DNA from 2 places in the Asanoa sp. NPDC049475 genome. Region 2 is predicted to be linked to the other one. Evidence: riboswitches for the same ligand, from Rfam matches in the RefSeq annotation. Region 2 holds a riboswitch; the other holds the start of a gene.

Region 1 (5,505 bases), on a different contig from region 2:
AGCCGGCAGCGCAACCGAAGCGCTACGCCTTCCGCCGCGCCTAAGGAGCAACTCCGGCCCTGGCCGCGGTTCACAACCGCGGCCAGGGCCGGCGCAGGTCGATGGCGTAGAACACCTTGTCGTAGCGCAGGTGCCCGACCGCCACGAAGTCGACCAGCCGCCCGTACTCGTTGAAGCCGAGCGTGCGATAGAGCGCCAGCGCCCGCTCGTTGTCGCCGCGCGCGTCGAGGGTCAGCACCTCGATGCCGGCCTTGCGGGCACTGGCCACCAGGCCCTCGGTCAGCGCGCGCCCGATCCCGCGTCCCTGGTGCGCCTCGGCCACCGCCACGCGCTCCAGGTCGGCGTGCGGCCGGTGGGTCTGCCGGCTGTAGCGGCGCCAGTAGCCGAGCCCGGCCACCGTGCTGCCGTCATCCAGCCGCGCCGCCAGCGGGTCGAGCCCGGCCGGCTCCGGGACGTCGTCGCCCGACGCGAAGGCGACCAGCAGCGCGGCCTCGCCGCCGGCGGCGCCCTCGACCACTCCGGTCAACAGCTCGCGCACCTCGTCCGGGCCGGGCGGCACGGCCCAACCCAGCGCGGCACCACGCGAGACCATCTGGAAGATCCGATAGACGTGCGGCACCAACGCCTCGACCTCAGCCGCGTCCGTCACTTCCCTCAGCACAACGCTCATCCGCCACCGCCTAAGAAAAACGTGTGCGTGAGACTAGCCCAGAACCGGGCGGAACGTACCTGTAGCGATGCTCACGGTAAGGATGGCCGCTGTGAGCAGCACCGCGCCGAGCAGGAACAGCCAGTCGGCGCGGGTGAAACGTTGCTCCCGGGCGTGCGTACGCGTGATGCCGCTGTCGAATCCCCGCGCGTCCATCGCCGTGGCCAGCCGGGTGCCCCGCCGGATCGCGCCGACCAGCAAGGCGAACACCGTCGACGCGAACAGCCGCGCCGCCGCCACCGGATTGCCGCCGGAGTCGACGCCGCGTGCCCGCCGGGCCATCCGCAGCGCCTGCCACTCCTGGCCGAGCAGCGGCACCAGCCTGAACGCGGCCAGCGTGCCGATCGCGAACCGGGCCGGGGTCTTGGCGTTCTGCACCAGCGCGTCCGCGAGGTCGGTCGGGTCCGTGGTCGTGAACACCATGATGCCGGGCAGCGCGAGCGCCACGAGCCGCAGCGCGAGTCCTAATGCGACGGTCAGCACGCCGGTGGTCACGTCGACGGGACCGACCGCGAAGACCAGGGACCCGTCGCGGTTGGCGCCGAACAGGATCGTGGTCAGCACGACGCCGAACACCGAGAGCAGCACCGGCCACCCGCGGCGCAGCAGGGTGCCGTAGCCGACGCCGAACAGCGGCAGCAGCACCAGCTCGACGGCGATCGCCAACGCCGGCGTCAGCGGGTCGAGGGTGGCCAGCACGCCGACCGCGAACACGGTGGCGGCGACCAGCTTCGCGACCGGGTTGCGCCGGGCCAGCGGCGCCGACGAGCGGACCATCACCGCGGAGAGCGTCATGGCGCCAGCTCCAGCCGCCGGTCCGCCAACGCCTCGACGAACGCCGGGTCGTGGGTGACGGTCAGCACGCCGTGTCCCTGGTCGCGCAGGTCGGCCAGCAGCGCGACCAGCTCGACCCAGGTGCGCCGGTCCTGGCCGAAGGTCGGCTCGTCGAGCACCAGCAGCCGGGGCGCCGACGCCAACGCCGTCGCGACGCTCAGCCGCCGGGCCTCACCACCGGAGAGGGTGTACGGGTTGGCCCGCGCGAGATGGTCGAGGTGCAGCCGGGCCAGCAACTCGTCGACGACCGCGAGCGGCCGACCCAGTCGGCGCGGGCCGACGGCCAGTTCCGCGTGCACGGTCGACGCCACGAACTGGTGCTCGGGGTTCTGGAACACCGAGCCGATCCGGGCGGTCAGGTCGGCGGCCCGCCATCGGTGCGGCGGTCGCGCCGCATCGGAGCCCGCCAGTGCCGCGGACGCCGCCACCCGGCCGGCTCCCGGTTTGAGAAGGCCGCCGAGCATGAGCGCCAGGGTGGACTTGCCGACGCCGTTGGGTCCGAGCACGGCGAGCGCCTCGCCGGTGCGCACCGACAGGTCGGTCGGTGCCAGCCGCGGTGTCAGCGCCACTCCGTCGGCCGTGACCAGCACTTCGCCGGGAGCGCCGGCCGCCCGACGGGGCGGTGGCAGTGGTTGCCCCGGCACCCAGATGCCGTCGGCGGCGAGGGCGGCGCCGTGCTCACCGAACACCTGTGCCGGCGACCCGGAGGCGACCACCCCGCCGCCGGCCGCCAGCACGACGACCCGGTCGACGAACGGGACGACCTCGGCCAGCCGGTGCTCGACCATGATGACCGTGGTCTCCCGTGACACGGCCGCACGCAGCGACGACCGCACGAGCTCCGCGCCGGCCGGGTCCAGGTTGGCGGTGGGCTCGTCGAGCAGGAGCAGATCGGGTCGCAGCGCGAGCACGCCGGCCAGGGCGAGCCGCTGTTGCTCGCCGCCGGACAGCGCGTGGGTGGGCCGGTCCAGCGGGTGGGTGAGGCCGACCGCGCCCAGCGCCTCGGCCACCCGGGGCCAGATGTCCGCGCGAGGGACGCCGCGGTTCTCCAGGCCGAAGGCCACGTCGTCGCCGACCCGCGACATCACCAGCTGGGTCGCCGGGTCCTGGAACACGATGCCGACCCGTTCGCGCGCCTTGCGGGTGTCGAGCCCGTCGATCTCGGCCGTGCCCTCGCGCTCGCCGGAGTCGTCGGCGAGCAGGCCGGCCAGCGCCGCCAGCAGCGTGCTCTTGCCCGCGCCGGACGGCCCCAGCAGCAGCACCCGCTCGCCGCGCTCGATGCTCAGGTCGACCCCGCGCACGGCCCACGCCTTGCGACCCGCGTGCCGCCAGCCGAAGCCGCGCAGTTCGACGGCGCTCACGACGGGTCAGACTGCCGTGCGTTCCCGGCCGGCCGGGAAGCGGTCGAGCACACCGGTGTTGACCAGCGCGCGCGTCAGCGCCCAGCCGCCGACGCCGGCGATCACCAGCGAGCTGGCCGCGGTGAGCGCGAGGTAGGGGACACCGAAGCTGGCCCACGAGTTGCCCGGGTACCAGTAGAGGACGTCGTAGAGCGCGGCCACCAGTCCCGCGACGGCGCCGGCCAGCGCGGCCACCGGCAACCGGTAGACGCGGTACGCGAACAGGGCGAAGACGAGCTCCGCGCCGAGCCCTTCGAGCGGTCCCTGGAGCACCAGCGTCCAGCCCCAGGTCGTGCCGAAGGCGACCGAGACCAGCGCGGCGACCGTCTCGGTGAACAGCGCCGCGCCCGGCTTGCGGATCACCAGCGCGCCGAGCACGGCGGGCAGCAGCCAGACGCCGTAGAGCAGCGTGCGCGCGGGCAGGGGGATCGCGTCGGCGGGTCCGTTGTAGAGCAGGCCCCAGGCCCAGAAGACGACGCCGAACGCGACACCCAGGACCGCTGCGACGACGATGTCGACCGTACGCCAACGATTGTTGCTCATAATGCTTGCCTCCCGAGCTCCCTGCGCTGGCATTACCCAGATCAGGTTCGAGGGTCTGCGGATGACTCCGCACTCTCAGCGCTGCGCGCTCCCCTGTCGGACGTGAAGTTGTTCCACCACGTTAACACCGGTGTCGGCAGGTACGCTCGCGCGCATGCGGATCGAGACACGCGGGCTGGCCTTCGACGTCACGGAGGGTGGCCCGCCCGGTGGGCCGCCGGTGATCCTGCTGCACGGCTTCCCGACGAACCGGCACAGCTGGGCCGGCGTGACCTCTGTCCTCAACGAGGCGGGACTGCGCACTTTCGCGGTCGACCAGCGCGGCTACTCGCCCGGCGCGCGGCCGAGCGGGGTCGACGCCTACCGGCAGGCCGAGTGCGTGGCCGACGCGGTCGCGTTCGTCGACGAGCTGGCCGGTGGGCGCGCCGACGTGGTCGGCCACGACTTCGGCGCGCTGGTCGGTTGGCAGCTCGCCGCGACCCACCCGGAGCGGGTCCGGTCGCTGACGGCGGTCTGCGTGCCCCACCCGGCCGCGTTCGCGCAGGCCCTGTTCAGCGATCCCGACCAGCAACGCCGGTCGTCGTACATCCAGCTGTTCCTCATGGTCGGCAAGGCCGAGGCGGTGCTGACCAGCGACGACGGCGCCCGGCTGCGGGCGATGCTCGACGGCGTGAGCGATGCGGCGCCGCTGCTCGAACCGGGCGCGCTCACGCCGGCCCTCAACTGGTACCGGGCACTGTCGATCGAGGAGCTGGCGAAGGTCGGCCCGGTGGACCGGCCGACCACGTTCGTGTGGGGTGACCGCGACTCGGCCGTCGGGCTGGTCGCGGCGAGCGCGGCCGGCGAGCACGTGACCGGCGACTACCGCTTCCTGCCGCTGCCCGGCGTCGACCACTGGGTCCCCGAGCGGCAGCCCGACGTGCTCGCGCAGGCGGTCCTCGCCCGGATCGCGGACGCGTCGTGAGCAACCACCCCGCGGAGGCCGCCGAACGCCTGCCGCACACCCGCGAGTCGCTCGCCGCCGATCTGGCCGCGCTCGGTGTCCGGCCCGGCTCGACGCTGCTCGTCCACGCGTCGCTCAAGCCGGTCGGCTACGTGGCCGGCGGCCCGCACGCGCTGGTGCTGGCGCTGCGCGACGCGATCGGTCCGGACGGGACGCTGGTCGTGCCCACGCACACCCCCGACAACTCCGACCCGGCCGGCTGGCAGAACCCGCCCGTACCCGAGGACTGGTGGCCCGTGATCCGGGGGCACATGCCGGGCTTCGACCCGCAGGTGACGCCGAGCCGCTGGATGGGCGCGGTCGCGGAGGTGGTCCGCACCTGGCCGGGTGCACAGCGCAGCGACCACCCGCAGGTCTCGTTCGCGGCGCTGGGCCGGTTGGCGGCCGAGGTGGTCTACGGCCAGCCACGCGCGGGCATGCTCGGTGCCGACTCGCCCCTGGGCAAGATCTACGGCCTCGACGGCGACGTCCTGCTGCTCGGCGTCGGGCACGACTCCAACACGTCCCTGCACCTGGCCGAGTACCGGCAGGCGGACCCGCCGACGGCCCACCTGGGAGCAGCGGTGCAGACCGCGGACGGCGGCCGCGAGTGGGTCTGGTGGGACGACGTCGACCTGGACGAGAGCGACTTCGAGCTGCTGGGCGCCGACTTCGACGCGACCGGAGCGGTCCGCACGGGCCGCATCGGCGGCGCCCTGGCGCGCCTGATGTCCCAACGCGCGGCGGTCGACTTCGCGGAACGCTGGATGTCCGAAAACCGCAAGTAGCTGATCAAGTCTCGCGTTTCAGCGAAGTGCCGGGCGGGAATTGACCGCGGACCGGCGCCCCCAGCGACGACCATGGAAGGGCTAGCCGGCTTCCGTCACGGCCGGACAAAGGAGCCCGCATGGCCCAGGAGCACCGCAAGGAGACCCCGAAGCAGCGGTGGGACCGCAACTTCGCCGATCTTCTGCAGGAGTTGCGGGTCGCGCAGACGGGCGTCCAGATCCTGTTCGCGTTCCTGTTGACCTTGCCGT
Region 2 (5,505 bases):
CCGGCCGACCTGGTGCGCTGGAGCAAGGCCCGCGACGCCATCTATTACCAGATCATGGACCGCTTCTGGGAGCCCGATCTGAAGGCCTTCGTCCAGCACCGCGACGGCCACGTCCTGGACGCCTCGGTGCTGATGATGCCGCTGTCGAAGTTCGTCGCGCCGACGGACCCGCGCTGGTTGACCACCCTCGACCTGCTCGGCGACACACTGGTCTCGGACTCGCTGGTCTACCGCTACGACCCGCACCTGAGCCCGGACGGCCTGGAGGGCGAAGAGGGCACGATGTCCATCTGCACCTTCTGGTACGTCGAGGCCCTGTCCCGAGCGGGCCGGGTCGACGAGGCCCGCCTGGCCTTCGAAAAGATGATCACGTACGCGAACCACGTCGGCCTGTACGCGGAGCAGCTCGGCCCCACCGGCGAGCAGCTGGGCAACTTCCCTCAGGCCTTCACCCACCTGGCCCTGATCAGCGCGGCCTTCAACGTCGACCGCGCGCTGGGCTGATGCAGACGTTCCTGCCGTTCCCCGACTTCGCACGGTCGGCCGCGGTGCTGGACCCGCCGCGGCTCGGCAAGCAACGGGTGGAGAACGTGCAGATCCTGCGCGGTCTGACGGTCGCGGGCCACGGCTTCCGGCACCACCCGGCGGTCAAGATGTGGGCGGGATACGAGGAGGCCCTGGTCCGCTACGGCCTCGTCGTGGCGTCGACCTGGACCGCCGAGGGCCGCGCCGACACGACGGCCACGACCCTGACCACGGACCTGGCCGCGTCGTGCGGCATCACCGCCGTGCGCGAGGTGCCGGAGTTGCGGACGGCCGGCGACCTGCCACCCTGGCTCGGCGACGAGGCGTTCCACCGCTCCCACCAGTCGGCCCTGATCCGCAAGGACGCGACGTTCTACGGCCCGCTCTTCGGGGACGTCCCACCCGACCTGCCCTATGTCTGGCCGCCCTCGGACCGGCCGAACGGCTGCGCCCCACCGTGATATCTGTAACGATGGCGTTCGCGGTGGGTATGTCGTAACCTGCCGGAAGTCACAACGGGAGCTCGGAGCACCGGGCTGAGAGGGCGGCTGACGCGCCGCCGACCGTCGGAACCTGACCGGGTAATGCCGGCGTAGGGAGCTTCTTACGTGTCGACCATGTCCACGGCCGCCGCCGAAAGCGCGACCGAACCCGCTCGTACCCTCGGCTTCCGCGACACCGCCGGGCTGTTCGGCAGCCTCGGTGTCAGCCTCCTCCTGCCCGTCGCCGCCACCTTCGCCGTGCTGCCGGGGCGGCCGCTCGGCGTGACCATCCTGGCCATCGTGGTCGGGGCCGTCATCGGGTCCCTCCTGCTCGGCCTCGGCGCCGCCGCCGGTGCCCGGGAGGGTGCCCCCGGCATGGTGCTGCTGCGCGGGCTGCTCGGCCGGCACCTGTCGTACCTGCCGACCGTCTTCAACCTCCTCCAGTGCGTCGGCTGGGCGACCTTCGAGATCTTCATCATCGCGACCGCCGCCGCCAAGGTGCTGGACGCGCCCAAGTGGCCGTTCGTGCTCGTGGCCGGGGTCGCCGCCACCCTCATGGCGCTGCGTCCGCTCGGTGCCGTCCGGCTGCTCGCCCGGTACGCCGTCTGGGCCGCGCTGATCGCCGGCCTCTACCTGTTCGTCGAGGTGCTCCGGGCCGACCCGCAGCCGCTGACCGGCGACGGCGGGTCGTTCTGGACCGCCGTCGACGTGGTCATCGCGATGCCGGTCTCCTGGTTCCCGCTGGTCGCCGACTACACCCGGCACACGCGCAGCGGGCGGGCCGCGTTCGCCGGCGCCACCGTCGGCTACGGCGCCGCCACCATCGCGTGCTTCACGCTCGGGGTGCTGGCCCTGGCCGCGTACGGTGCCGGCGGCCTCGACGTCGTCGACGCCCTGCTGGCCGTGCCCCTCGGTGCCGTCGCGCTGGCCGTGCTGGTGGTGGTCGAGGTCGACGAGGCGTTCGCCAACGTCTACTCGACCGCCGTCTCGGCCCGCAACATGGTCGAGCGGATCGACCGGAGGCTGCTCGCGGCCCTCGTCGGCACCGTCGCCACACTGCTGGCGCTGGCCGTCGACATCGTCTCGTACGAGCCGTTCCTGTTCCTGATCGGCGCGGTCTTCGTGCCCCTGGTCGGCGTCTTCGCGATCGCCTACTTCGTGCTGCCGCGCGGCCGCTGGGACGTCTCCGCCACCGCACCGGCCCGACCCTGGCTCTTGCTGCCGTGGGCCGCCGGCTTCGTCGCCTACCAGCTCACCCTGCCGACCTTCTTCCCCGACCTCGGGCAGGGCTGGACGAGTTGGTGGACGGCCAGACAGCACGACCTCGGCATCGATCCCGCCAACGGCTGGTCGGCGTCCCTGGTCAGCCTCGCGGTCGCGGCCGGGCTCACGGCACTGGTGCTGCTGCCGGGCCGGCGCCGGCCCGCGCGGGTGGCGTCGTGATCGGCCGGCTGCACGTGGTCACCGACGCGGCCGGCGGCATCGCGGCGCTGGACGCCGTGCGCGCCGCGTTGGCCGGCGGCACCCCGGTCGTCCAGGTGCGCACCAAGGTCGGCAGCGACCGCGAGCGGTTGGCGTTCGCGCGCGAGGTGGTGCTCCTGTGCCGCGCCGCCGGCGCGCAGTGCGTCGTCAACGACCGGGTCGACCTCGCACTGGCCGCGCGGGCCGACGGCACCCACGTCGGGGCCGACGACCTGCCCGTCGAGGTGGTGCGCAGGATCGCCGGCCCGACCCACCTGATCGGCGGCACGGCCCGCGACCCGGACCGGGCGGCCGCGCTGGTGGCCGCCGGCGCCGACTACCTCGGCGTCGGTCCCGCGTTCGCGACGTCCACGAAGGACGGTCTGCCCGACCCGATCGGGCCGGAGGGTGTCGCCGCCGTCGCGGCCGCCGTGGGGGTGCCGGTCATCGCGATCGGCGGGGTCACCGCGCCGCGGGTGCCCCTGCTGCGGGCGGCGGGTGCGCACGGCGTCGCGGTGGTCTCCGCCGTCTCGGCCGCGCCCGACCCGGCGGCCGCCGCCCGGGCACTGCTCGCCGCGCTGGACGGCAACCCATGACGGTGCTGGTCGCCGGCGGTGGACTGATCGGGCTCGCGGTGGCCTGGCGGGCCGCCCAGCGCGGGCTCGACGTCACCGTGGTCGACGAGGCGCCCGGCACCGGCGCGTCGCTGGCCGCCGCCGGCATGCTGGCCCCGCTGACCGAGGCCGCGTACGGCGAGGAGGCGCTGCGCGCGCTGAGCCGGGAGTCGCTGGGCCGCTATCCGGCCTTCCTCGCGGACCTCGGCGGCACGGTGGACCTGCGTACCGCCGGCACGCTCGAGGTCGGCTTCGACGCCGACGACATGGCGGCGCTCGACCGGCTGCACGCCTACTACCTCGAGTCCGGCCTGCCGGTCGAGCGCCTGACGGGCAGCCAGGCCCGGCGCCGCGAGCCGGCCCTCAGCCCGCGCGTACGCGGCGCCCTGCACGCGCCCAGCGACCACTCGGTCGAGCCGCGCTCCCTGCACGCGGCGCTGCTGGCTGCCTCCGTCGGCGCCGGTGTCCACATCGTCCAGTCACGGATCGCCTCTTTGATGGTCGTGGACGGCCGCGCTGCCGGGCTGCGCCTGACTGACGGCACCGAACTGTTAGCCGACACCGTCGTGCTCGCGCTCGGCGCGTGGAGCGGCAGTCTGCCCGGCGCTCCCCCCTTGCCGGTCCGCCCGGTCAAGGGCCAGATCCTGCGGCTGCGCGGCGACGCCCTGCTCGACGGGACGATTCGTGCGCTGGTCCGCGGCCAGCACGTCTACCTCGTGCCGCACGGGTCCGCCGGCGGCCTGGTCGTCGGCGCCACCAGCGAGGAGCTGGGCTTCGACCCGACGGTCACCGCGGGCGCCGTGCACGCCCTGCTCCGCGACGCCATCGAGGTGGTGCCCGACGTCGCCGAGCTCGAGCTGGTCGAGACGCTGGCCCGCTGGCGGCCGGGCACGCCCGACAACGCCCCGCTGCTCGGTCCCTCGTCGCTGCCCGGCCTGGTGCTCGCGACCGGGCACCACCGCAACGGTGTGCTGCTCACCCCGGCGACCGCGGACGCGATCGCCGAGCTGTTGACCGAGGGGGCGCTGCCGTCGTACGCGGCACCGTTCGCTCCGGACGGGAGGATTGGATGACGCTGACCGTCAATGGCCAGGCCGTCGAGGTGGCGTCGCCGGTCACGGTGGCCGAGCTCGTCGCGGCCCGCACCGACCAGCGCCGCATCGCGGTGGCCCGCAACGGCGAGGTGGTGCCGCGCAGCGAGTGGGCGGACACGGCGTTGACCGAGGGCGACGAGGTCGAGATCCTCGCCGCCGTGGCGGGAGGGTGACGACCATGACCGACGACCACTTCGTCCTCGCCGGGCAGACGCTGCCGTCCCGGCTGATCCTCGGCACGGGCGGCGTGCCCAGCCTCGACGTCCTGGCCCGCGCCATCACCGCGTCCGGCACCGCGCTGGTCACCGTCGCGCTGCGCCGGGTCGAGGCGTCCACCGGCGGCGCGCTGGCCGACGTGCTGGAGCGCTGCGGCGTGCGCCTGCTGCCCAACACCGCCGGCTGCTTCACCGCCCGCGAGGCCGTGCGCACCGCCAAGCTGGCCCGCGAGGCGTTCGAGACCGACTGGGTCAAGCTCGAGGTGATCGGCGACGACCGCACCCTGCTGCCCGATCCGGTCGAGCTGCTCGACGCGGCCGAGCAGCTCGTGGCGGACGGCTTCCAGGTGCTGCCGTACACCAACGACGACCCGATCACCGCCCGCCGGCTGGCCGACGCCGGCTGCGTCGCGGTGATGCCGCTCGGCTCGCCGATCGGCAGCGGGCTGGGCATCCGCAACCCGCACAACATCTCCCTCATCCGGGAGGTCGTCGACGTGCCGGTGATCCTGGACGCCGGGCTGGGCACCGCCTCCGACGCGGCGCTGGCGATGGAGCTCGGCTGCGACGGCGTGCTGCTCGCCTCGGCCGTGACCCGCGCCCGCGAGCCGGAGCGGATGGCGCTGGCGATGCGGCACGCGGTGGACGCGGGCCGGCTGGCGTTCGGCGCCGGCCGCATCGAGCGGCGCTGGCACGCCCAGGCGTCCACTCAGGACGCGGGCCTGGCGGCTCTGTGAACCTGCCTCGGCTGCTGGTGCTGACCGACCGCACCCAGTGCGCCGGTCCGCTGCCACGCGCCGTCGGGGCCGCCGTCGAGGCCGGTGCGCGAGCCGTGGTGCTGCGGGAGAAGGACCTGCCGGCCGGTGCGCGTGCGGCGTTGGCGGCCGAGCTCGCGGGCATCCTCGCGCCCGTCGGAGGCACGCTGATCGTGGCGAGTCACGATGGTGCGGACGCCGTGCACCTGGCTGCCCGGGACCCGTTCCCCTGCCGATCGCGACCGGCGCTGGTGGGCCGGTCCTGCCACGACCTCGCCGAGGTGGCCGCCGCGGCGGCCGAGGGATGCGACTACGTGACCGTGTCGCCGGTGTACCCGAGCGTGTCGAAGCCCGGCTAC

What was found. Region 2 has a riboswitch for thiamine pyrophosphate ahead of AB0J88_RS23955 (cytosine permease). Riboswitches for the same ligand answer to the same signal wherever they lie in the genome.
Region 1: it holds a riboswitch for thiamine pyrophosphate, as region 2 does, so the genes downstream of both, AB0J88_RS24125 (ECF transporter S component) here and AB0J88_RS23955 (cytosine permease) in region 2, are expected to answer to the same signal.

What each region holds. Positions count from the first base shown of each region.
Region 1 is NZ_JBFAPY010000006.1:16,039-21,543, reverse strand. It holds gene AB0J88_RS24145 (hypothetical protein) at 1-44, shown strand, start outside; gene AB0J88_RS24140 (N-acetyltransferase) at 71-670, opposite strand; gene AB0J88_RS24135 (energy-coupling factor transporter transmembrane component T) at 704-1,504, opposite strand; gene AB0J88_RS24130 (ABC transporter ATP-binding protein) at 1,501-2,904, opposite strand; gene AB0J88_RS24125 (ECF transporter S component) at 2,911-3,486, opposite strand; TPP riboswitch at 3,487-3,591, opposite strand; gene AB0J88_RS24120 (alpha/beta hydrolase) at 3,641-4,450, shown strand; gene AB0J88_RS24115 (AAC(3) family N-acetyltransferase) at 4,447-5,256, shown strand; gene AB0J88_RS24110 (DUF6328 family protein) at 5,376-5,505, shown strand, end outside.
Region 2 is NZ_JBFAPY010000005.1:827,042-832,546, reverse strand. It holds gene AB0J88_RS23965 (glycoside hydrolase family 15 protein) at 1-504, shown strand, start outside; gene AB0J88_RS23960 (MSMEG_6728 family protein) at 504-986, shown strand; TPP riboswitch at 1,031-1,141, shown strand; gene AB0J88_RS23955 (cytosine permease) at 1,143-2,450, shown strand; gene thiE (thiamine phosphate synthase) at 2,447-3,064, shown strand; gene thiO (glycine oxidase ThiO) at 3,061-4,155, shown strand; gene thiS (sulfur carrier protein ThiS) at 4,152-4,349, shown strand; gene AB0J88_RS23935 (thiazole synthase) at 4,355-5,128, shown strand; gene AB0J88_RS23930 (thiamine phosphate synthase) at 5,125-5,505, shown strand, end outside.